One region of the Solibacillus sp. FSL W8-0474 genome, then DNA from elsewhere that is predicted to be linked to it. Evidence: riboswitches for the same ligand, from Rfam matches in the RefSeq annotation. Region 1 holds a riboswitch; each other region holds the start of a gene.
The links. A riboswitch is a leader RNA that binds a small molecule or an ion and turns the genes downstream of it on or off. The one in region 1 is predicted to bind cobalamin.
Positions count from the first base shown of each region.

Region 2: another riboswitch for cobalamin. It lies ahead of metE (5-methyltetrahydropteroyltriglutamate--homocysteine S-methyltransferase); the one in region 1 lies ahead of NYE67_RS16585 (DUF4430 domain-containing protein).
Region 3: another riboswitch for cobalamin. It lies ahead of NYE67_RS02840 (ABC transporter substrate-binding protein); the one in region 1 lies ahead of NYE67_RS16585 (DUF4430 domain-containing protein).

Region 1 covers NZ_JBBOQJ010000001.1:3,250,462-3,258,589, forward strand. The annotation lists gene NYE67_RS16585 (DUF4430 domain-containing protein) at 1-1,623, opposite strand, end outside; cobalamin riboswitch at 1,787-1,984, opposite strand; gene NYE67_RS16590 (DNA/RNA helicase domain-containing protein) at 2,271-2,510, opposite strand; gene NYE67_RS16595 (hypothetical protein) at 2,596-2,850, shown strand; gene NYE67_RS16600 (UvrD-helicase domain-containing protein) at 3,123-5,897, shown strand; gene NYE67_RS16605 (phospholipase D-like domain-containing protein) at 6,575-8,074, opposite strand; gene NYE67_RS16610 (AAA domain-containing protein) at 8,077-8,128, opposite strand, start outside.
Region 2 covers NZ_JBBOQJ010000001.1:1,403,979-1,412,106, reverse strand. The annotation lists gene NYE67_RS06915 (M50 family metallopeptidase) at 1-335, shown strand, start outside; gene NYE67_RS06910 (sulfurtransferase TusA family protein) at 594-818, opposite strand; gene NYE67_RS06905 (YeeE/YedE family protein) at 832-1,881, opposite strand; gene NYE67_RS06900 (class I SAM-dependent methyltransferase) at 2,175-2,879, shown strand; gene NYE67_RS06895 (hypothetical protein) at 3,022-3,579, opposite strand; gene NYE67_RS06890 (hypothetical protein) at 3,572-3,703, opposite strand; gene NYE67_RS06885 (DUF6176 family protein) at 3,861-4,208, opposite strand; gene NYE67_RS06880 (DUF2087 domain-containing protein) at 4,222-4,515, opposite strand; gene NYE67_RS06875 (helix-turn-helix transcriptional regulator) at 4,467-4,949, opposite strand; cobalamin riboswitch at 5,186-5,366, shown strand; gene metE (5-methyltetrahydropteroyltriglutamate--homocysteine S-methyltransferase) at 5,524-7,812, shown strand.
Region 3 covers NZ_JBBOQJ010000001.1:545,195-553,322, forward strand. The annotation lists gene NYE67_RS02820 (diguanylate cyclase domain-containing protein) at 1-445, opposite strand, end outside; gene NYE67_RS02825 (DUF1934 domain-containing protein) at 640-1,083, shown strand; gene argS (arginine--tRNA ligase) at 1,080-2,747, shown strand; gene NYE67_RS02835 (acyl-CoA dehydrogenase family protein) at 3,067-4,236, shown strand; cobalamin riboswitch at 4,338-4,529, shown strand; gene NYE67_RS02840 (ABC transporter substrate-binding protein) at 4,670-5,626, shown strand; gene NYE67_RS02845 (FecCD family ABC transporter permease) at 5,610-6,617, shown strand; gene NYE67_RS02850 (adenosylcobinamide amidohydrolase) at 6,617-8,083, shown strand; gene NYE67_RS02855 (cob(I)yrinic acid a,c-diamide adenosyltransferase) at 8,114-8,128, shown strand, end outside.

The sequences.
Region 1 (8,128 bases):
TGGTGCAGTTGTCCAGTCGTATGTGCCTGCATTGACATTTGCTGCCTTCATCGCTGTTAACATCCAAAATGCGCTATGTGATTCATTTACACGTGCCGTTACGGTTTCTTTATTTGCTTGTAAGTATGTTGCGCCTAATTTTAATGCATCTTCCGCTTTTTTACGGTTTTCTGCTGCTTGCTCATCTGGTGTAACCAATAATGATTCATACGTACGAATAATGCGAGGGAATGAGGCAAGTTCTTTATTGCCTTTATCCGTCAAAATAGTACCTGGTAAATCTTTTGTAAAGCGAAGTTCATAATTTCCTTCTACTACTTCCACTGCAGGAATCGTTACTTCACCTTGTGCATTTGTAACATATTCTTTTCCGTTATATTCAACGGTAACGTCTGCTAAATCCGTTGTATGTGGTCCTGAAATATGCTCATACAAGTAAGATACTGTATTATATTTACCTGTCACTTTAATTTTTACGTCTGTTCCTGCCACTACCGTTGATGGCATATCAATGATTGGATTAAACGTAATTTTATCGACAGCTTCAGCACCTGAATACATGATTAAGTTGTACTCTGGGAATTCATAATTTTCTATAACTGAAGATGCATTAATATAATCCCAAACAATTGTATCGCCATTTTTAATTTCAACGTCTTTTCCATAAACATCTGGATATTCCCCATTTACTTTGTACATCCAGCCACTGCCTACACCTAGGCCTTTTTCACCGTCTACACCAATATTTTTAAAGTAGCCCGTTGAGGCGCTGTAGTCATACGTAATTTTATGGGCATCTAAAATTTGCTGTGTTACTTGTGCAGCATTAATTTTACCGTTACCTTTAATTTCAAAGTCTTTTACATTTAGTACTGTACCTGCAATGCCTTCAACACGGAAATTCACTTTTAAGTCATTTACAGGTTGAATTGAATCGACAACTTTTACTGAAATTTTTTGCTCTTGTGCACTTAATAATGCAGGAGCTAGTAGCTGTAATTCATATGTACCAGGTGCCGCTTCAATTGCTAATGTTAATTGTTGATCGTCCTGCTTAGTAATGTTTGTAATTGTTAAACCATCTGGCGTTATCCAATTCTCTAAAGTTGCTGCCTGTTCAGTAAATAAATCCCCTTTTACAGACACTTCAACAAGTTTCTCGCCCTCTTGTTCAGACGCCTGTGCCTCTAACATTGGCGATAAACTATAATAAACAGATACTATATCATCTGCTTGAAGTTCATAGCTTCCTAAACCAAGTTCAGGTGATTCACCGTTAATCGAATAACCCCAACCATCCCAATGACCTAATGAACCCGATACTAAACTATTAATTGATTTTACATACGGGCCATAATCGCTAGTCACGACTTCAAATGGGATATTTGCAGCTGTTAATGTTTGCTGTAACGCCTCAAGTGCACTTGCTCCCTTTGTTATGGATATATTGGAGTTGGCAATAATATTTTCTTTTAACCCTTTTACTTCTAGTTGCATACTAATTTGTTCCACTTGTTGCTCTAAATTTTCTACCTGCTCAGCATCTACCGTTGCTGGCGCTATAAGTGATACCATTAGAACAAGTGTTAATGCTATATGCAACCACTTTTTCCAAAAATCCATGCAATAAACCTCCTGAAAGTTTTTCATGAATAATGTTTTGCCATTAACCCAATACAAAAAAAAAAGCCATTCCTCAAATTGAGAAATGGCGGAAAACAGAAAAAAGCATATAAAAATACCCGTTCATCTATTTGCCGTACATTCTCCTTATTCCGAAGAGAGTTAATACGATAAAAATAAGTCAGGTCTCCTGGCTCGTGTATCATGTGCAAGCCTTCCCATTGACTAGAGGCATTTTTCCTCGTTTAACAGTGGCATATTTTACACAGTCTTCTACACTTACAGTTGCGGATACAGCTTCGGTTTCACACCGAATTCCCTATTATGCTCAATTAAGAGCAACCTATTTCTGCAAAACATATTCAATTGGAATTTATTTTAACACAAAAATATGATTAGCATAGTATTTTTTTCAGAAAATTATAAAACGGGAATTTTTGAATTACTTAACCGTTTCATTTTACTTGACGGTTACATATGTCCATTTTATTTAGAATTAGCAAATTTATATCTTAATAAAGGTAACTTGAATAAAGAAAAGGAGCTAATTTTTAAGGCTTTAAAAAAACGCCCCCTCACAGGCATTGGAAAAAGGGTATTAAACAAGAGTTCAACTCCCATTCAATACCCCTAATCAAGCAATTCATTTAAATGTTTTCTCTTTGAAATGAAAGCAATTTATTACGCAGCGCTTCATCACTCGCATAAATATAGAGCCCTTTAATACCACGCTTCATTAAAATATTGATAGAATTTAGAACAATCTTTTCCTTCGCTTCAGTTACATTGGCAATACCTTCTGTACCTGTGTAAGCATCCTTATCCGTCAAGATTGCTAAAGTTAAGATTTGGATAAAAAAGTAAAAATAGTATGAAAATTTTATCAATATTATCAAACAGTTAATAGTCTTCTTGTATAATTTACCATATAATTATAGGTGTAACACATTATTATTGAATGGAGGAATTTACATGATTGGATTAGAAAAATCGATTATTTATGAATTAGGTACCTACGAAGCCGAAGTTTATGACGTTGAAGTTTTTAATTACGAGGACGTAACCATCTCCATCACTTTAAAAAAGTATATGGAACAACAGTATTCTGCAGATTATGTTATTGAAGTAGAAGATGAAATTATAAATGGTATGACAGGTATCTTCCCCACTAAAGAAGAAGCTTTGTCTACTGCGGAGAGGTTTATCGTGAAGGCATTGGATAAATAAATGGGGAAGTGAAATTAAAAATACTTTTACCACTCCCATAAAAATAGTAAGGGCATTTTTGGTAATAAAACTTTAGCAACATAATATATGCTTTTTTCAGATTATTCATTAACAAAAGGCATGACATGATAAGAATTCAGCGCTAGCTGAGTTCCTTTCCGTTTATTCGCGTTAGCGAAAGACGGCAATCATGTGATGCCTTTTTCTATACGAAGTGTATACCCTTTAAAAACTCTTAAAAAAGTAGAATCTTCTACTTCTTGTTAAAGGATTTGTTAAATACAGTTTTTTTATTTAACAACAAATCACCATATATAGTAAACAACTTATTGGAAGACGGTGACTTAGTGGACTTAATATTAATAGTTATAATTATTTTGGGTATTATATTCGGAGGAAATAGACTTAGAAATAAGAGATTAATTCCTGATATTGAATTATTAGAAGCATCAGAGCGTTTTAAAGATGACCTTGAACATTTAAAGCAACAATATATAGCTAATACAGATTTACTAAATCTTAAAAGAACTTATCTAGAAACAGCTCAAAAGATAAATCTTTTAAGTAAACGACTTTTAAAGAGCCAGGAATCGTTTCTGTATTTTAATCAGACTTATCCTAATTTAGATCACTTGGTACCAACGTATAATGAGGCCTTTATTGATAAAGAACTAATAGAAGCCAAACCTCTCTTAAGCAATATAGATGGCAAGTCACTAGATCCTCAACAAAGTCGAGCCGTTGTAACAAACGAGGATAATACATTAGTTGTCGCTGGAGCTGGTAGTGGGAAGACGTTAACAATTTCAGGAAAAGTAAAGTATTTAGTAGAGCGATTGCATGTAGATCCTAAAGAGATTTTACTCATTTCATTTACAGCCAGCTCAGCTAAAGAGATGACCGAACGTATAAAAGAGAAATTAGATCTTCCCATTGATGCAATGACCTTTCATAAACTTGGTCTTGAGACTATTACAAATGAAGAAAAACAACGTCCCGATATTTCGGATTCGCTATCTGATTATGTAACTACCTACTTTAATCAGCAAGTACTACATAACCCTTCCGTAATGAAGGAAATCATTCGTTTCTATGCTACATATTTAGCAGTTCCTAAAGATATCGAAAATTTTACGACACTTGGAGAATATAAAGAAGACCAATCTTCTCATGATTTAGAGACGCTTCGTTCAAAAGTTATAAATACAGGTGAAGAATTAAAAGTTAATCGTAGAACACTTAAATTTGAGCAAGTAAAAAGCTTAGAAGAGGTAATGATTGCGAACTATCTCTATTTACACGGCGTGAACTATGAATATGAAGCTGTTTACCCATTTGAAACGGATCAATTTAGAAAACGTTACCGACCAGACTTTTACTTCCCAGATTACAATGTCTATCTAGAACACTTTGGTGTGAACAAAAACAATCGTGCCCCTTGGCTAACCCCTATTGAGGAACAGAAATATATCGAAGGCATGCACTGGAAACGGAGTCTTCACTTAAAGAATCAGACAAAATTGATTGAAACATACTCACATTATGTGTCCAGTGGTGTGTTATTTGAAAAGCTAGAAGACATGTTGCGTAAGCTAAACATCCCTTTAATAGAGGCTGATTATACAAGTATTTATAGGAAGTTACTGATTGAACAAAAGCAAAATCAGCAGTTCAAGGAGTTTAAAAATTTAGTTAGCACGTTTATTACTCTATTTAAGTCTAACGGTTACGATGTACAGTATTATCAACAATTAGAAGCAGCTGCTAAACAAGAAAAAATTGGGTTCTTACGAGAACGTACACTGCTCTTTTTAAAAATTGTACGCCCCATTTATGAAGGCTACCAAGAAGAGTTACGAAAAAATTTAGCTATTGATTTCAATGATATGATCAATAAAGCAACGGATATTGTCAAAACAAAACAACCAACATCCATTTCATATAAATATATAATAATCGACGAGTTTCAGGATATTTCAATGGGACGTTATCGTTTAGTGAAAGCTTTAAAAGATCTTACTAACGCTAAAATATTAGCCGTTGGAGATGACTGGCAAGCAATTTATCGCTTTGCAGGAAGTGACCTGAATTTATTTACGAAATTTGAACAGTTTTTTGGCTTTTCAAAACAACTACGAATTGAAAAGACGTATCGAAACTCACAGCAACTAATTAATATTGCGTCTCGTTTTGTTGTAAAAAATCCAATCCAAATTAAAAAGCAGCTGAAATCCGATAAACGTTTACTTAATCCATTAAAGATCTATGGATATGTAGACAGTGTTGTAAAAGCATTTGCAGCTGCAGTCGATGATATCGTGGCCTCTATGGGAGAACAGGCTGAAATTAAGGTCGTTGGCCGAAATAATATTGACTTAACATTTATGTTACAAAGAGATAATGAAGGTCGATTTTCAATTAACAATGAAAAAGGTGACCTCTTTATTAGAGATAAACGGCATCCACAAGCAAAAATCACTTATATTACGGTTCACCGTTCGAAAGGGCTTGAAGCTGATAATGTAATTGTAATTAATTTGCGTAACCATTTAATCGGATTTCCTAATAAAATTTCGGATGATCCTTTATTATCACTGGTTTTAACAGAGGCTGATTTATTTAGGTATGCAGAGGAACGTCGTCTATTTTATGTGGCAATTACACGTACGAAAAATAGAACATACTTAATTGCTCCTGAAAAAGATACATCTGTTTTTGTAGAAGAACTCATTAAAGAACAGTCCATCCCTTTTGAAATAGTGACAAATGAGCAAACTATACGTACTAATCCAAAGTGTGATGTCTGTCAAACAGGTGTATTAATGATTCGACAGAGTAATGATGGACGAAGCTTTTTAGGATGTTCGAATTATCCTGGGTGCAATAAAACGTATAAAGAAATTAATATTTTACAAAACCCTATCCGATGTACAAAATGTGGTGGTTATATGCTGAAGAGAAAAGGACCAACTGGCGAATTTTATGGCTGTAGTAATTACCCTACTTGCCATAATTCAATGAACATTAAATTTAATGTGAGGAGTTAAGTTTATTAAGGGCAAAATGCAGGAACTAATAGGACCCTAGCTTCATCGGAAGTTCGATTTGGGTTATTCGAATAATGAGCGAGCAAACAAGTTTCTAGTTTAAAAACCGAGACAATCATTAAATTTATGACTTACTTTAAACTTAGAAACTGGATTAAGAAGTCTATATAGTGTTTAAGTTTTTAATTACGAGGATTTAAATACTCCATCACAAGATTTTAATCAACAAATTCTGCAGATCATATTATTGAAATTGAAGATCGAATAATCAATAATCAATGGTGCAACCGGTATCTTCTCTTCTAAAGAACAAGCCTTAATTACTACAGAGAAATTTATACTGGAGGTAATATATCAATAGACTCTATAGAAATTATAGTAATCACTTTGTTTTCCTTTAATCTTTTGATTTCCCTAATAAATTCCACCGGAAGAATTGACAAAAAAGCAAAAAGGCCGAACTCCTTATATATCAAGGAATTCGACTTATTTTGAATTATTTATTTATACTAAGTATGGAAGTATGGAGACGGTGGGTATTCAATCTATAAAACAGACAAACCTTATTATATCAATGTTTGAAGGGCTTTTTTAAGGGTCAAATATAGCTCTTACAAAGGAATTAATAAGGTTTGATGAAATATGCTTACGGAGACTTCAATTTACATTATATCAAGTCACTCTAAATAACTTTTCAAATTTTTTCCCATACGTTTTTCTAAACTATCCAGTGTTTTATTTATAGTATCCTTATCTATGGTATATAAACCTGTTTCTTGTCTAAAACCTCTATTTGGATCACCTTTAAATGATAGCCAATTAAAACTAGTAATTACAACATATTTTCCATCTACTAGTAAGACTTTTTCATGTGTATTACCTAGGTTAACCAATTCTAGATTTTTTCCTACTTTAGATTTTTTTATAGTATTTAAACGCTTTAAAGCAGGTTCATTAGTTTCATCATACGGTGCAATACCGTAACCTATAATCACTTTAACACCTCTTGAAAGTGCCTTTTTTATTTTCTCCTCCAGAGATCTATCAATTGCGCCTACTCTCATCCATGGTGAAATTAATAAAACTAATTTATTCGCAGTATCAAAGGCCTCTTCTAAAATCGGTCTATGTTGATATGTTTCAATAAACCTATTAACATTTTGACTTTGTGCTTTTAATTCATTTATTTGTTCATTTAAGTCTCTAATAATTTGTGTATTTGAAATTTTACTCTCTAAGTCTTGATCCAGACTTTCCTGATTTGAATATTCTTCATTAACACTAAGTAATTGTGTAAGTTTTTCAGTTCGTTGCTTATTTAGCTCTATTTTTCGAGTATTAAATTTAGCCTCTTTTATAACACCTGTTGGAATTTTTGTAAACAATAAATCAGCATTCTCTACTGTATCCATTTCACTTATTTTATCAAATGGAATTTGTCTAATTCCTTCATTCTCCATTCGAAGAATTATATTTTCATATTCCGTTTCTCTCTCAACACCATTAAAAATCTTAATTTCTAAATCTGCCAATTCATCGAGAATACTTTTAAATATCAGCATATATTTTTTTCTATATGAAATATAGCATTTTTCTATTTTATTAACAGAAATAAGGTCCCCTTTAAAACTCTCACTAACGTTTTGTTTCTGCATTTTTTTCAACAAATTATTTATTGAATTAAAATCTAAATTTTCCAAATTAGGCTTCCGTATATTAGGTCTAATAACATCTAATTTGTAGGATTTTACTTCTTTCGAATCGTAAAGCATTCTCGTGTATGACTCTACTTCCCCAGTCAATGCATCGACAATAAAATTGAGTAGCATAACTTCTGGTACAATTAACTTTGCTTCACGAAGCGTTTCTTTCCCTTTGTCTGTAAGTTGAAAACCGTTATCTACTGAACTTTTTACTATATTTTGTGAAATCATTAACGCTAATGAATTATTGATAATTTGTTCAGTAAGCCCCAATGATTGTGACATTAAAAGCTTGTCAGTTATTCCACTGTTAATGAATTTCATAATAAACTCTTCAACAATTCCTATTTCTTTTTTCTTTAAGACAGTCAATTCTACTGTAATATTATAGACTGGCGTTGCTATCTCCGTTTGCTTGATTAAACTATAATTGGGTATTGAATCTGAATATTTTTCACTTAACTTTTCGAGCATCATTACACCTCCACAAACTGATATGAGCCTATATTATTTTGCATGAATTCATAT
Region 2 (8,128 bases), 1.8 Mb from region 1:
GATTCGGGAAAGACTTATTTAGAATAAAAAAGTTCGTTGTAAAAAGGAGCTTTGGATGGAACGGTGGTTTTTGCTCTTATGAAAATATTGATTCTTTAGCCTGGTATAAAAAGGTCCTAATATTTTTAGGTGGTATTATTCTAAACCTGCTCACAGCAACTTTAGTCTGGATATTTGGCGACGTCCAGTATGCAGATTGGTATAGGTCATTTATTATTGTATCTTACTTTACAGCAGTAATTAGTCTGTTGCCGTTCAAAAGTAATATTACAAAAATAGAATCAGACGGATTACAATGTATTAAGCTATTAAATTCTATGAAGCAAGGGAAGTAGCATTGTTGTCGATATAAGAATTTCTAATATATTTTAAAATCTTCTAATATAATTTTATTTGTTCTAATACAATATCGATTTGCTAATATACTTTTAAGATGTGCTAATATGGGGGCAATTTGTTCTAATATCACCTTTCAATCTGCTAATATCACTTCAAGTTTTTCTAATAACTCTCTCAATTGTTCTAATAAAATACCAACGCCTTAAACCCCGACAAAAAAACAGCATCTCAAAATTCGAGATGCTGTTAATTCATTATTTTTTCTTAATCGTAATTGTCCAAGATGCTTCGCCTAATTGCTCATAGTTTGTTACTTCATGACCGTCTTCAGCTGCCCAACGTGGAATGGATTCTGTACCTTGTGTACAGTCAAATTGTACTTCCAGCTCATCGCCTGTGTTTAAGTCTTTGATTGCTTCTTTTGCTTCAATTAACGGGAATGGACAAACCATTCCTAATACTTCTAATGTTTTCTTCATATAAAATCTCTCCTTATGCACGCGCTGCTGCACGTTGTTTTGATGGACGCACAAATACGAAATAAGATGCTGTCCATGTTCCCAGAATCATAAATGTTAAAGCCGTCCAGCCTGACCAAGTCATCATAGAAGTCATAACTAAACCATTACCAATCGAACAGCCGCCTGCAAGACTAGCACCGAAACCCATTAAAATACCGCCGCTAGAGCTTCGTACAACTGTTTTTGTATCAGGTGTCCGTAAACGGAATTCACCGCTCATTTTTGCTGCGAAATATGAGCCGAAGAAAATACCTAATACAAGGAACACACCCCAGTTAATAATATCTAAATCTCCTGTTACTAAAAACTGGAGAAGGTTTGCTGAAGGTGTTGTAATACCTAGACCGAAAATACGTCCTGATGCCGCACTTAACGGCCACGCCAATGTCGCAATTAAACCGATTAAAACCGCAGTCACATATGGATTCCAGCGTTTTTCAAATAAAATATGCGCTAAGCCTGTTTTCTTTGGCTTTAAGCTTGGAATCTTCACACGAGGTTTACGTAATTCACGGTAAACAACGAATGCTACCAAGGCTACAAACGGAATGACTAAAAACCAAACATTAATGCCGAATGTTTCTGCAATTGAATCTGTACCGACAACCGGAGTACGTGCATCCACTGTAAATTGTGCCAATGGACCAGACTTCATGATTGCTGCCATTAACATATAAAACGCCAATGCGATCCAGCTCCCGATTAAGCCTTCCCCTGCACGATACCAAGTACCTGTGGCACAACCACCTGCAAAAATAATCCCTATCCCAAAAATAAACGCGCCTCCTATTGTTGCCCACAATGGAAACTGCCCTACTGTATACTCAAACGCACCTGCGCCGATAAGTGCAAACACACCTACTGCCTGTATGGCAATCGCAACAAGTAACGCATAAAACATGCGATTATCTTTTGCGATGTACATATCGCGGAAGCCACCTGTTAAACAAAAGCGTCCACGCTGCATCACAAAACCTAAAAGAGCACCACAAAGGATACCCGTTAATGCCATCTGTAACATAATTATTCCCCCAAATTTTATTACCTAGTTTATCTATAGGAATATAATATAATAGTTTTCTACTATAATTCAAGTACTTTGATTAAATATTTGTTAACTTATTAATTTAGTTGGTTTTAATATTAGCTAAATACCGTTTTCTCCGCATCCCCCTCATAAAAGAACCATCACTTTTTACTGACATATGATACAAAGAAATATTTCGTTCACATCGTGGCTTGTTTTAATAAGTGTAATCCCTTCTGGAAACGGGCGAATTGTGTGAATTATTTCATTATTAAAATTTAAAGTAGGTGAAACATATAAAAAATTCCTATTTAGAGCTTCTCGCAGAACTTGGAATTGGTGGTGCACACCCTGGCGGAATTAATCTAACAGAAGAAATATTAAAAAATGAAAATATTAACAGTAGTTGGCACGTTTTAGATGCTGGTTGTGGTACTGGTCAAACAGCAGCTTACATTTCACAAACATTCCAGGCGAAAGTGACAGCGCTTGATTTTAATCCGACAATGGTTGCAAAGGCCAGACATAGAATGAAGATTAATAATTTGCCAGTAGAAATATTGGAAGGCTCTATTGAAGATATCCCTTTACCAAATGATCATTTTAATTTTATTATTTCTGAATCTGTCCTTTCATTTGTTAATAAACAAAAAGCAGTAAGTGAGATTTACCGCATATTGAAAAGTGGTGGACGGTTCATTGCTGTAGAACCAACGTTGAACGAACGACTTGACGATGCCCAAGAACAAGAAATCATGCAGTTTTATGGTCTTGATTCCCTACTTATGGAAACGGACTGGGCGGATTTATTAAAACAGACTGGCTTTGAAAATATTCAAATAAAGCATCATACTACAATTGAATCCGAACCCGATTTTCATTACTCCAATGAAATTGACCCCGCGCTTTACGACGTCATGAGAAAACATTTGGACATTATCACCAAATATCAGGAAACTTTTAGTTATCGAGTCTATACTTGTTCAAAATAAATATCCTGTTATAATCACGCTAATAAAAAAAAGACCGTACCATTTCATAAGAGGTACGGTCTTACTTATATTTATCTGGAAATTATAAAAGTGTTTCAGAGTGAATAATGTACTAAATGTTTCGAAACTATAGCCTCACGTTTTATTCGATATACTCTAAATAATCGCCTAAGTAAATCTTCTCTTCAACAACATCACCCGCTAAATTTTCATATATAACATATAAATAAGCTTCATCAAGCGCTGCTCTCAAATCGGCTTCACTTATGTTTTTTGCATTAAATATGACTCGGAATTCATCATGGATAAAATCTTCTAAATCATTATTTTGGGTAGAGCCACTTCCCGTTGCATAAACATTTTCCCCAAAATTCACATGGAAAAAATCTGCCCAATGCTGTGATAATTCGAAATGCACTTTTTCACCAGTCAACTTTTTTCCGTAATAAGTATATAACAAAACTTTATAATCCTTTTTAAATTCCTGTTCAGGTGTTATTCTTTCATTGTTCATTAATATATCGTTTTCTAATACTGGACTTACCTGTAGGATTAATTCATCATCTAGCACTGTTGTGGGAACTTTGTATTGAGAGCTTAGCGGTGTGACACTTTGTAAATTCGGTGCTAGTTGAGATAATAAAAATAACAGCATTGCCGAGACAACAATTACGGTAGGAATGAAGACAAATTTACGCATATTCTTTTTCTTTCGGTTTTGAATCTCCTGCGGATTGTGCATTTTTTGTGTAATAATACGCAATCCGTAATAATTTTTCGCTATAGTATTGCATCAAATGTTCCAACTGTAATTTACGCGACATGCTCATTCCTCCCTCAAACTGTTAACGAGGCTCGATTTAGAAAAGTTTTCACATTCCTGTTTATTTGGAAATAATACCATACAAAGCACAAAAAACAGCAGGACGGTTTCATCCTACTGCGATCACTATGGTTTTATACAATAAATGATTTCTTTCTTTAAAAATCCATACTAGCACGTACTTTTTCCGGAATCATCACAACTTTTGTATTTAAATCTACAGAACCAAAACTTTCATCAATGCATTCATCCCAATACTCAAGATGTCTTTTATCTATCCAGTGATCGGAATCATCCACATCCACACCACTTTCTCCACGAACCGAATACCAATATAAATATTCTTCGCCATTCAGTACTTCATGAAAAATAGTTTCCACATACATTTTTTCACCTTCCAGCGTTACAAGTACATCATCCATATGTTCATTCAAAAAGTTTAGCCATTCCTCCACATTAGAGGATTTACCGGGTCTTACCCGATAGCGAGTTAATTCCACATTCATGATTTAAAACCCCCTATTGTTTCAGCCAATATTCCGAACCGTCATTACTCCGTTCCATAAAACCATATTCGATTAAATGGCGACGAAGCGATACAAAATCTGCATTGACTGTTTTTAAGATTTCATTCACTTCCTTTTCATGATAATGCTTCCCCTCTTCAAAACGCTTTAAAATATGCTGTAATATGATAAGCTTTTTCTTTTTCTTACTTGGAATTGTTTCAATGCCACCGTCTAGTCCATTTTTGAAATATGTTGTTAGTACTTTCTCGCGTTCTTGTTCTTCAATACTATAGCGTTCGTCCACTTGTTTTGCCCCCTTATGAATTCATAGTGCTCCGGGTTTTTCATGAGCTGCATTAATGCAATAAAAATTTTCGCCTGCTTTTCCTTTTCACGTAATTTGAAACGATGCTGACGAACTGTTGATACACTTGTTAAACTGCTTTTTTCGACTATTTCCTGATCTGACTTGCCTTCAAAAAAGTACTGTAGCATTTCAATTTGTACATCCGATAAACCTGTTACCTTTTTATCAAGTGACAGCAATGCCTGAAACGACGATTTATGTATTTGTCTGATATGCAGCTTCATCATACCTTCTGCTGTAAAAAACCGTCCCTCATGTGGAAAGACTTCATGAAGCCCAAAGCTTGCCCCGCAAAATAAGCATTCGTAATGGTCTTCTTGAATTTCATAACCATTCACTAATGTATTTACCGAAATATTTTGAATTTCCAAAACAATCACCTCTATAAACATTTATAATATATGTCCGTTATTTTGTAAACAAATTTATTTTTCGTTTATCAGTAAAAATTCCTTCAATCTATATCCTATCCATCCTATATATAACTTTAAAAGTTGTTAAAAAGCTGTCTTACGTCTTTCTTTTTACCTTTTTTACTGAAAATTCTATATTTTTAGCGATCGAGGTATACAATTATGGTTCCTTTTATGCTATAGTTTGTACAATTACATAACGTGTAAGAAAAGGTACGCACATTGTTGTGCGTTTAAAAGGGAAGTTGGTGCAAATCCAACACTGTCCCGCAACTGTATTACGGAGCAACTCTTAAAAAGCCACTGTTATTTAACGGGAAGGTAAGAGGCGCGTTGATGTTAAGTCAGGAGACCTGCCTTTTTCTAGTACACACCCGATACCTACGTGGAAATAGGTGGTGTTCTGTGCGAATAAAGCGTCAATTATAGACGTTTATTTTACTATGCATAGATAAGTCCTAAGCTGTTTCCAAGTCACATTGGAAACAGCTTTTTTATTTGGGTTATGTAAATACATGAGGAGGCTTATCAAATGAATATTGTTAGTAATGTTATCGGTTACCCTTATATTGGAGCTACCCGAGAATGGAAACAAACTTTAGAGAAATTTTGGAAAAAAGAGCTTGATGAGGATGTATTTGAAGAACAGCTAAAAGCCATCCGCCTGAATCGCTTGAAACGCCAACAGGATTTAGGACTACAGTTAATTACTATCGGGGATTTCACAAAATACGATCGGGTACTGGATTTAGCAGTGATGTTTAACATCATTCCTAAACGCTATGATGTGCTACCAAATGCTTCTTCGTTAACTACATACTATGCAATGGCACGTGGTACTGACGAAGTAATAGCAAGTGAAATGACGAAATGGTTTAATACAAACTACCATTACATTGTTCCGGAATATGAAAATCAGGAATTATCCTTAACAAATAACTACATCTTACAACAGTTTGAAGAAGCTAAAAATGAGCTAGGCATTATAGGTAAGCCAACAATTATCGGTCCTTATACTTTCGTTGACTTAGCAAAAGGGTATGACGATAAAACACGTGCCGCCTTCTTTTTAAAGTTAATTCCGCTATATGCACAGGTAATCCAGCAGCTTGTAGATGCAGGTGCTGATTGGATTCAAATTGAAGAACCTTCTTTCACTAAAAACCTCGAGGAAGATGAGATTTTATTAATCGAAGAAGTTTATAAACAATTAACTGAAGACGTACCACACGCAAAAATACTAGTACAAACTTATTTTGAGGCACTAACTTCATTTGAGCGCTTAAGTAATCTACCTGTTGCAGGTATTGGCTTAGATTTCGTACATGGTAAAACAGAAAATATGAAATCGCTTCTGCAACATGGTTTTCCTAAAAATAAAACATTAAGCATCGGCATAATTAATGGTCGGGATATTTGGTCAGCTAATTTAGCTGAAGCTGTTTCTACAATAAGTACCGTCAAGCAATTAAGTGGTGTAGAAGATTTATGGGTTAGCTCTTCCTGCAGTCTACAGCATGTTCCTGTTACAAAAAACTCAGAACAAAATCTTCCGTCTGAATTATATGATGCCCTTGCTTTTGCTGACGAAAAAATCCGCGAAATTGCGCATTTAACAAATTATATTCAGCATGGAACGTGGGTTAAAGAAGGTATCGTCGCAAATAGTATTAAAGCGATTGAATCTTTAGCGACACATCCCATACGAAAAAATGAGCAAGTTAACAATTTAGTTAAAGGAATTAAGGATACAGATTTCACACGTACTGTTCCATTTAAAGAGCGCCAAGTACTGCAAAAGAAATCATTAAACTTACCTGACTACCCTACTACAACAATCGGCAGCTTTCCTCAGTCTCAGCTAGTAAAGAAAACACGGGCGGCATGGCGGAAGAAGGAAATAACTAACGCTCAATACGCAGCCTTTGTAAAGGAAGAAACTGCACGCTGGATTCAAATTCAAGAAGAAATCGGATTGGATGTACTAGTACATGGTGAATTTGAACGGACAGATATGGTGGAATACTTTGGAGAACATTTAACTGGATTTGCCTTCACGAAAAATGCTTGGGTTGTTTCATACGGTTCACGTTGTGTTAAACCACCAATCATATACGGCGATGTTGAATGGACACATCCAATGACTGTTAAAGAGGTCGTTGAGGCACAGAAGCTTACATCAAAATATGTAAAAGGCATGCTCACTGGACCTATAACTATTTTAAACTGGTCATTTGTTCGTGATGATATTCCAAGAAAAGAAGTCGCCTACCAGCTTGGTTTGGCAATTCAGCAGGAAGTTAAGGCACTAGAAGATGCAGGAATTAAAATTATCCAAATTGATGAACCGGCACTTCGGGAAGGACTACCTTTACGCAAGGAAAATTGGGATGAATATTTACAATGGGCGGTAGATTCGTTTAAGCTGGCAACATCAAAAGTGGCGGTAGATACACAGATTCATACCCATATGTGCTATTGCGAATTCAATGATTTTATAGCTCCTATCCGCGCTCTGGATGCAGATGTTATTTCATTGGAAACTTCCAGAAGCCATGGAGAGCTAATTGATTCTTTAAAAGTACATCCATATGAACTTGGCATCGGTTTAGGCGTTTATGATATTCATAGTCCCCGTGTTCCAAGCATCTCAGAGATTAGTTCTATATTAGAAGAAAGTCTCGCTGTTATCCCAAAAGATCAATTTTGGATTAACCCTGACTGTGGCTTAAAAACACGCCATGAGTCCGAGACGATTGCTTCATTAATAAATATGGTAGAAGCCGCTAAGCTACTACGCACTCAAGTATTATCTGTCTGATTTCACAAAAATACAGTAAATCACTAAACGCTTAAGTATTAGTGGTTTACTGTTGTTAAAAGTAGGTCAGACGATAAGCTATGGGATCAATAAACGGAGAAATTCCGCTTATTTGGAAATTAATCTAAAAATCAGCCAAAATAAGAGGCGGAATTCCGCTTATTGCATTTCACAACAGGAAAACAAGTGGCTTTTTTTATATATAACCGGAAAACCTCCCTTTATTTACATCTAAAACTGAGGTCTTTCAAAATATAAGCGGAAAACTTCCTCTTATTTTCACTAACTTAAATTCAGGTAAATGAAAAATTTATAT
Region 3 (8,128 bases), 2.7 Mb from region 1:
ATGAAATCAAAATCGTTTCAATCAAACAAAGCCAAAAATAAATGAAAACGGTTTTAGTAGTCATTTCATATTTTCGTGTAAGGAGAAACAGGAACAATACTAGCAAAATAAAATTATAGTTAAATATTGATGAAACCATCGTTCCTTCTGAAAAGAAAAAGCGACCAATCCCTATAATAAGTCCGCTAATTAATATCGCAAATGGTCCGCCTAATAAACCACTGAACAGAACGGATATGAACTGGGAATTTACCAATACACCGTCAACTAAATGAATTGCGGAATAGGTTAAAATTAGCCCTGTCACACCGAATTTTATACCTGTTACAAAAGGGATGGAGCGGTCCATAAGTGGCGTAATTTTAAAGTGATTGATAAATGGCCAGTAAATTAATAGGGTAAACGTAAATAATATACAAAAATAAGACAATATTTCTATAAACATAATTAACTCCTTTATAAAATAATCATTACTCTTTTCTACCCAAAATACTATAAAAATGATTTAAATAACGGAAAAACACTCAAAACTAGATGATAAAAGTACTAAGGTAAAGTTTAAGTTCGATGTTGCTTAAAGAGAGGAACTTATCCTATAATAAAAAGGTTATAGAAATATATGCATAGGAGCTGACTGCTGTGGCGAACGAGAATGGGAAAACAGTCAAAATTAAGCTAATTTCCTCCATCATTCCTACCGAGGGCGAGCTTGAAAAATACGAAATGTGGCTGGAAGGCAACTGTGTAGAAAAAGGCGCAAATCATTATTTACGCTATGAAGAAATTCAGGAAGAGACACGAATTCAAACGACGATAAAGCTAGATGAAGCGAAAGCCTTTATAATGCGAAGCGGTGGAGTCAACATGCGTCTCCCTTTAAATCCGGGCTTACGGGAAAATGGACATTATGAAAGTCCATTCGGATCATTGCCAATCGTTACCGATACACATCAGTTAGCCATTGAAGTAACACAAAGCGAAAAAGTATCAGGGCGTTTTAAAACGCAATATGATCTTATAATAGGCGGCAATTCTGTCGGACAATACACATTGGAAATTCAATTTACGGAGGTATATTCATGAATGCAGTAGAACAATTACAGCAATCGATTAAAGACGCTTTAAAAGCGGCGATCAATCAGGCAGGCTTAGTCGAAGCTGGCACAGAACTAAATATTCACCTGGAAACACCAAAAGAGAAAGCAAACGGTGATTTTGCTACAAACGTAGCGATGCAATTAACTAAATTGGCGAAAAAGCCACCGCGTGCCATTGCAGAAAGCATCTTAGAGAATGTAAAAACAGAAGGGACAGATATCGAAAAAATCGAAATCGCAGGTCCTGGCTTCCTAAACATTACAGTTCGTAAAGACTTTTTAGCAGGTGTAGTAAAAGCAGCATTCGAACAAGGTGAAAATTACGGTCGTTCTACTGCAGGTGCTGGTGAAAAAGTACAAGTCGAGTTCGTATCAGCGAACCCAACAGGTGACTTACACTTAGGACATGCCCGCGGTGCTTCTGTAGGGGACTCTTTATGTAACGTAATGGATTTTGCCGGTTTTGATGTATCTCGTGAGTACTACATTAATGACGCAGGTAATCAAATTAACAATTTAGCGTACTCATTGGAGGCACGTTATAAACAAGCATTAGGCATGGATGCCGAGATGCCGGAAGATGGCTACCACGGTCCAGACATTATCAGTATTGCAGGCAAGTTAGCTGAAGAATTTGGTGCTTCAATTTTGGATAAAACAGAAGAAGAACGCTTCAAATTTTTCCGTGAGCACGGTTTAAAATTAGAATTAGCAAAACTACAAAACGATCTTAAAAACTTCCGTGTTGAATTTGATGTTTGGTATTCTGAAACTTCATTATATGAAAACGGCAAAATTGATGTTGCATTAGAGAAATTAAAATCAAATGGCCATGTATTTGATGAAGATGGAGCAACTTGGTTCCGTTCAACTACATTTGGCGATGACAAAGACCGCGTATTAATTAAAAACGACGGTTCATTCACATATTTAACACCAGATATTGCTTACCATGAAGATAAATTACGTCGCGGATTTGATAAATTAATCAATATTTGGGGTGCCGATCACCACGGTTATATCCCACGTATGAAAGCAGCGATTGAAGCACTAGGCTATGAGCGTGAAACATTGGAAGTCGAAGTAATTCAAATGGTTCAGCTATACAAGAACGGTGAGAAATTCAAAATGAGTAAGCGTACAGGTAATGCCGTTACAATGCGTGAGTTAGTGGAAGAAGTAGGTCTGGATGCAGTACGTTATTTCTTTGTAAAAACTGCAGGGGATTCACATATGGACTTCGATCTAGACTTAGCAGTATCACAATCAAATGAAAACCCAGTATATTATGCACAGTATGCGCATGCACGTATTTCATCAATTTTACGTGCAGCAAGCGAGCAAGGTTTTGAGGCATCATTGGAAAACCTGAACTTACTAGTAGCAGAAAAAGAAGAAGATGTTCTGAAAAAGGTTGGCGCATTCCCACAAATCGTGGCAGATGCAGCGAAACACCGCACACCGCACCGTATCGCAAACTATATCCAAGACTTAGCAGCAGCATTCCACAGCTTCTACAATGCAGAAAAAGTATTAAATCAAGACAATAAAGAGCTAACTCAAGCTCGTTTAGCGTTAATTACAGCAGTAAAAACAACATTGGCAAATGCGTTGAAATTAATCGGCGTAAGTGCACCTGAGAAAATGTAATCCAAAATTTCACGACACTCTATTTTCTATTAACGGAAAATAGGGTGTTTTTTTTCGAAATGCGATGTTTCTACTTTTTAACTGAGCCTTTCTACCTTTTGTTGTAAAGGTTCTCCTTTTGGATCGTAACGTTCTACATTAGCGTGAATATTTTCTCCCGCCACCGTTCCACTTTAAATTGGAAATTACCCCCTTATTTATTAAGTGAATGAATCCCTACAAAGAAACTAGGGATATCTATTGACTTGTAAATTTCTGAAACGTACTATTAATTTGAAGAAATAACTACGTAAGACAACAGACGAGGGTGGTGCTTTTCATGAGCAAGGAATTATTTATTGAAACGGACGAGCAGCGACAATGGTTGGAAAAGCTCGAAACAATTTCAGAGAGTATAAAACAATTGGCTCAACAAACAGATGAGCAAGCGACATTTCCATTTGAAAATTTCCAAAAGCTACGCAAAATTGGCTATACAAAAATAACGTTGCCAAAGGAATACGGAGGAGATGGCTTCACCGTATATGATGCGCTTTTACTACATGAAACATTGGCAAGCTATTGCGGAAGTACGGGGTTGGCAGTTTCGTGGACAATTCAAAATGTAGGCGAGATTTTTGAAAACCGTTACTGGAATCCTCAAAAGCTTGATTGGTTTGGTGGAGAAATTGCAAATGGTGCGACAGTAAATCGTGCAGTAAGTGAGTTTGCGATGGGAAGTCCAGTGCGTGGTGGGCGTCCGGCGACTTCCGCAAAACGTGATGGCGAACATTATATAATTAACGGGCGTAAAAACTATACGAGCGGTGCACCGGATCTCGATTATTTTTTAGTATCTGCATGGATTGAAGATGAGGATCAGTTAGGGTTTTTCCTTGTTCCGAAAACAGCTGAAGGAGTATCGGTCGAAAACACGTGGGATGTGGCATCAATGCGCGGTACGGGAAGCGATGATTTAGTGCTCGTCAATGTACGCATTGATCAGACGAACTTAGTGGAAATCCCAAACTATACAACAGGCTTTAAGTTGAACGGCTGGTTACTGCTTATCCCGGCGACTTATTTAGGGATTGCACAGGCAGCACGTGATTATGCGGTTGATTTTGCGAATAGCCATTCACCAAATAGTATTCAAGGGACCATTGCACAATTGCCGAATGTTCAAACGCTCATCGGAGAAATGGATTTAGCATTAACAAAAGCTCGTTTTACTATTTATGGAGTAGCAAGACTGTATAATGACCCGACGAAGAAGGCGACCTTAGTTAACGAAATCAATATTGCTAAACATGTTGTGACAAATACAGCGATTGAAGTCGTTGATAAAGCGATGCGTTTAGTTGGCGCAAAGAGCCTTCAACGTTCCAACCCACTTCAACGCTATTACCGTGATGTACGTGCAGGCTTACACAATCCACCAATGGATGACATTACAATTAAGCGTTTAGCAGAGACAGCAATTGAAAAGAATTTAAAAACAAAAGAATGAACTGTTATTTAATACGCAGAAACTGAATTATAAACAAATTATCTGAAACTTTGGTAATTTTGCATACAATTAATGAAATATCCGCTATAATAATATTATTAATTAAATATTACTATAAAGGTTCTTACTATATCTAATTAAAGTAAGAAGTAAAAGGGAAATCGGTTCAAATCCGATGCGGTCCCGCCACTGTAATTGCTAGTTTTGAGCTATATGCCACTGAAATTTTCGGGAAGGCAGCTCATAAACGTTAATGCATAAGCCAGGAGACCTGCCTTTATAATGCCCGATTAATGCCTACGCGGATAGGATGTGGTAAATGAATTTTTTATTTGAATTTATTTGCTTTCATAAAGCTTCCTAGTTTGTAGGAGGCTTTTTATTTTTGTTTAAAATTACAGGTTAGAACAATTTTAGGAGGAATTAATTACATATGAAAACTTGGCAACGACTTTCTTCAACAGGAATTATCTCCATTATGCTCCTTGCAGGGTGTGGGGTTGAAGAAACAGCAGTAGAAAAAGATACAGCTCAACAATCGATAGAAACTGTTGAGGAACAAGCACAGTTCCCTATAACGGTAACGGATGCTTTAAACAAAGAAGTGACAGTGGAAAAAGCTCCTGAACGCATTATTTCCCTTATTCCATCCAATACAGAAATATTATTTGGCTTAGGCTTAAATGAACAAATTATTGGGGTATCTGACAATGATAATTACCCGGAAGAAGTTCAGACAAAAGAAAAAGTTGGTGGGATGGAATTTAACTTGGAACAATTGATTGCATTGCAGCCAGATCTAGTAGTAGCCCATGAATCAGGTCTTTATAGCTTTAACGAAGAAGGGATTGCGCAACTTGAATCAGTTGGCATTCCTGTATTTGTAGTGAAAAATACTACAACATTTGAAGAAACATATACGACTATTGAACAAATTGGGCAATTAACAGGGAAAACCGCTGAGGCAACAGAGATGATTGCATCCATTCAAAAAGGAATTCAAGATATTGAAGTTAAAGTGGCTGATTTAGAAGAAAAATCTGTGTTTATCGTAGTGGGCACAGAGCCGGACTTATATGCAGCAGGACAAGAAACATTTATCAATGAAATGCTAGAAGTGTTAAATGTAGAAAATGCAGTACAAGAGCTTGGATGGCCGATGTATAGCTCTGAGCAATTTGTTGAAAGTAATCCGGACGAAGTTATTGTAACGTATGAAAACGACTATGATAGCATCGTAAATAACTCTGCCTATACCGAAATGGATGCAATTAAAAATGGCAATGTTCATGTCGTAGATGGGGATACGACGAGTCGCCAAGGTCCACGTATTGTAGAAGGTATTGAATCACTAGGTGAGGCAATTTATCCAGATGTATTTAAAGAATAGAAAATATATATATGCTTATGTTATTTCAATTGCATTGCTTCTTTGCAGCATGTGGATCGGAGTATCATTTGGAACGGTTAATATCCCCATTTCGACATTATGGGATAAAATGACAGATCCGATAGCGTACAGTATACTGTGGAAAATTCGGATGCCACGCGTAATTTTAGCCGCAATCGTTGGTGCATCACTGGCGATTGCAGGGGCGGCTTTCCAGGGGCTATTAAAAAACCCATTGGCCGATCCTTATACGCTAGGGATTTCATCAGGAGCATCAGTCGGAGCCGTTATGACAATTTTCTTAGGCATCTCGATTCCGTTTCTTGGTGCATTTACATTACCTGTATTCAGCATGGCAGGTGCCGCATGTACAATGGTCATTGTATTATCTTTTGCTCGACTTGTGGATCGTTCTATGAAAATGGAAACGTTAATCTTAACAGGAATTATATTCAGCTCGTTTTTAGGTTCATGTATCTCATTAATGGTTGCTTTAACGGGGGAAGAGCTTAGAGCGATTATTGGTTGGCTGCTTGGCAGTGTATCGATGCGCGGCTGGTCATATGTAAATATGATTTTGCCATTCATGATTATCGGTACGAGTATGATATGGTTCAATCGCCGTGAGCTGAATGCAATGATATACGGAGAGGAACGTGCTCAATACTTAGGGGTAAATGTGAAGCGCAGTAAATATATGATTTTAGCAGGTGGCTCAATCTTAACAGGGTCGGCTGTAGCTGCATCCGGTACGATTGGTTTTGTCGGATTAGTTGTCCCGCACATGATTCGTCTATTAGTTGGAGCCGATCATCGACATTTACTGACATTATCCTTTTTAAATGGTGCAAGTCTACTCGTCATTTGCGATTTAGTATCACGGACCATCATCTCACCTGTAGAACTCCCAATTGGCGTAATTACTTCGTTTATTGGTGCACCGGTATTTGCCTATATTTTCTTTAAGCAACGTAGAAAGGTTGTTGCCTAGTGTTAAAAGTGAACGAATTGTCAGGTGGTTATGACGGAAAACAGATTGTGAAAAATATGACGTTTCACGTGGAAAAAGGTAAAATCCTCGGGATTCTTGGTCCAAACGGTAGTGGAAAATCGACATTATTAAAAATGATCAGTGGCGTTTTAAAACCTACTCAGGGGGAAATCCTGATTGATGATCGCCCGATTAATAGCTACGATATTAAACAGTTGGCAAAAAAGATGGCTGTTCTTCCTCAATTAAACGCGAGTGTATTTACGAACAGTGTATATGACGCAGTTTCATTGGGCAGATATCCACATCAAAGTGGCTTTTTTTCCACATGGTCAAAGGAAGATGAAAACCTTGTAAACCGTGCAATGGAAAGCACCGGGGTTTCGCATTACAGAAATCGACATCTGGAGTTTCTTTCCGGCGGTGAGCAACAGCGTGTGTTTATTGCACAGGCACTAGCTCAGGATTCGGAGTTGCTTCTTTTGGATGAGCCGACAAATCATTTGGACATTGCCCACCAGAAGCAAATTTTAGATATGATTCGAATGCAAGTCGAACTTAATGGATTAACGGTTGTATCAATTTTTCATGATATTAATTTGGCGTCACTATATTGTGATGAACTGCTTTTAATTGAAAATGGGGAAATACGTGCTTTTGGGGAGCCACATGAAGTCATCATGCAAGATCAAATTGCTGATGTCTACCAGGCGCGTGTGGTAACTTATCCACATCCTGAACTGCCAAAGCCACAAATAACAATGATGCCAACGAATGAATTAGAACAAAAACAGTCGATTATAAATAAAAATAATTTCAAAATAACAGATGAATATGTTAAGTACATTTCTCCATCCCCATTAAAAGTTATTTCTTCGGCAGTACATAATGCGGGAATAGGCTGGTATGATACATTTTTAAACCGGGCGATTGCTCCGGAATATGATATATACAATGTAAAAGAAGAAACAGAGCAATTTTTACAACATAATCACTTTTCACCAACAAATACGGTCGTTATGTTAACAGCTGTGAAAACGAAGTGTGCTGCCATTCAGCATTTTTCAAAAGATGAAGTTGAAATTAGTGTTATGGTAACAGCAGGGGTAGGAAATGGTGTTGATGTCACAAAAGCTTATTTACGCGAGGACGAGCCACATATCGGGACTATTAATACATGGGTCTTCATTAATGGTAAACTAACGGATGAAGCATTTATCCAAGCTATGATTACGGCAACTGAAGCGAAAACAAAAGCCTTGGCAGACCAACAAATTAAAGACACTTTAACAAACACAACGGCAACTAGTACCGCAACGGACAGCTTATTAATCGCCGCGACACAGCAAGGTGAAGAAATGCCGTATGCAGGACCCGTTACTGAAGTCGGAAAATTAATCGGTAGAGCCGTTTTTGAAGTTACCGTATCCGCAATAAAAAAGTATAAAGAGCATACAATTCTTTAATGCAATGCTAAATTGAAAGGATGAAATTTGATGAAATTATACACA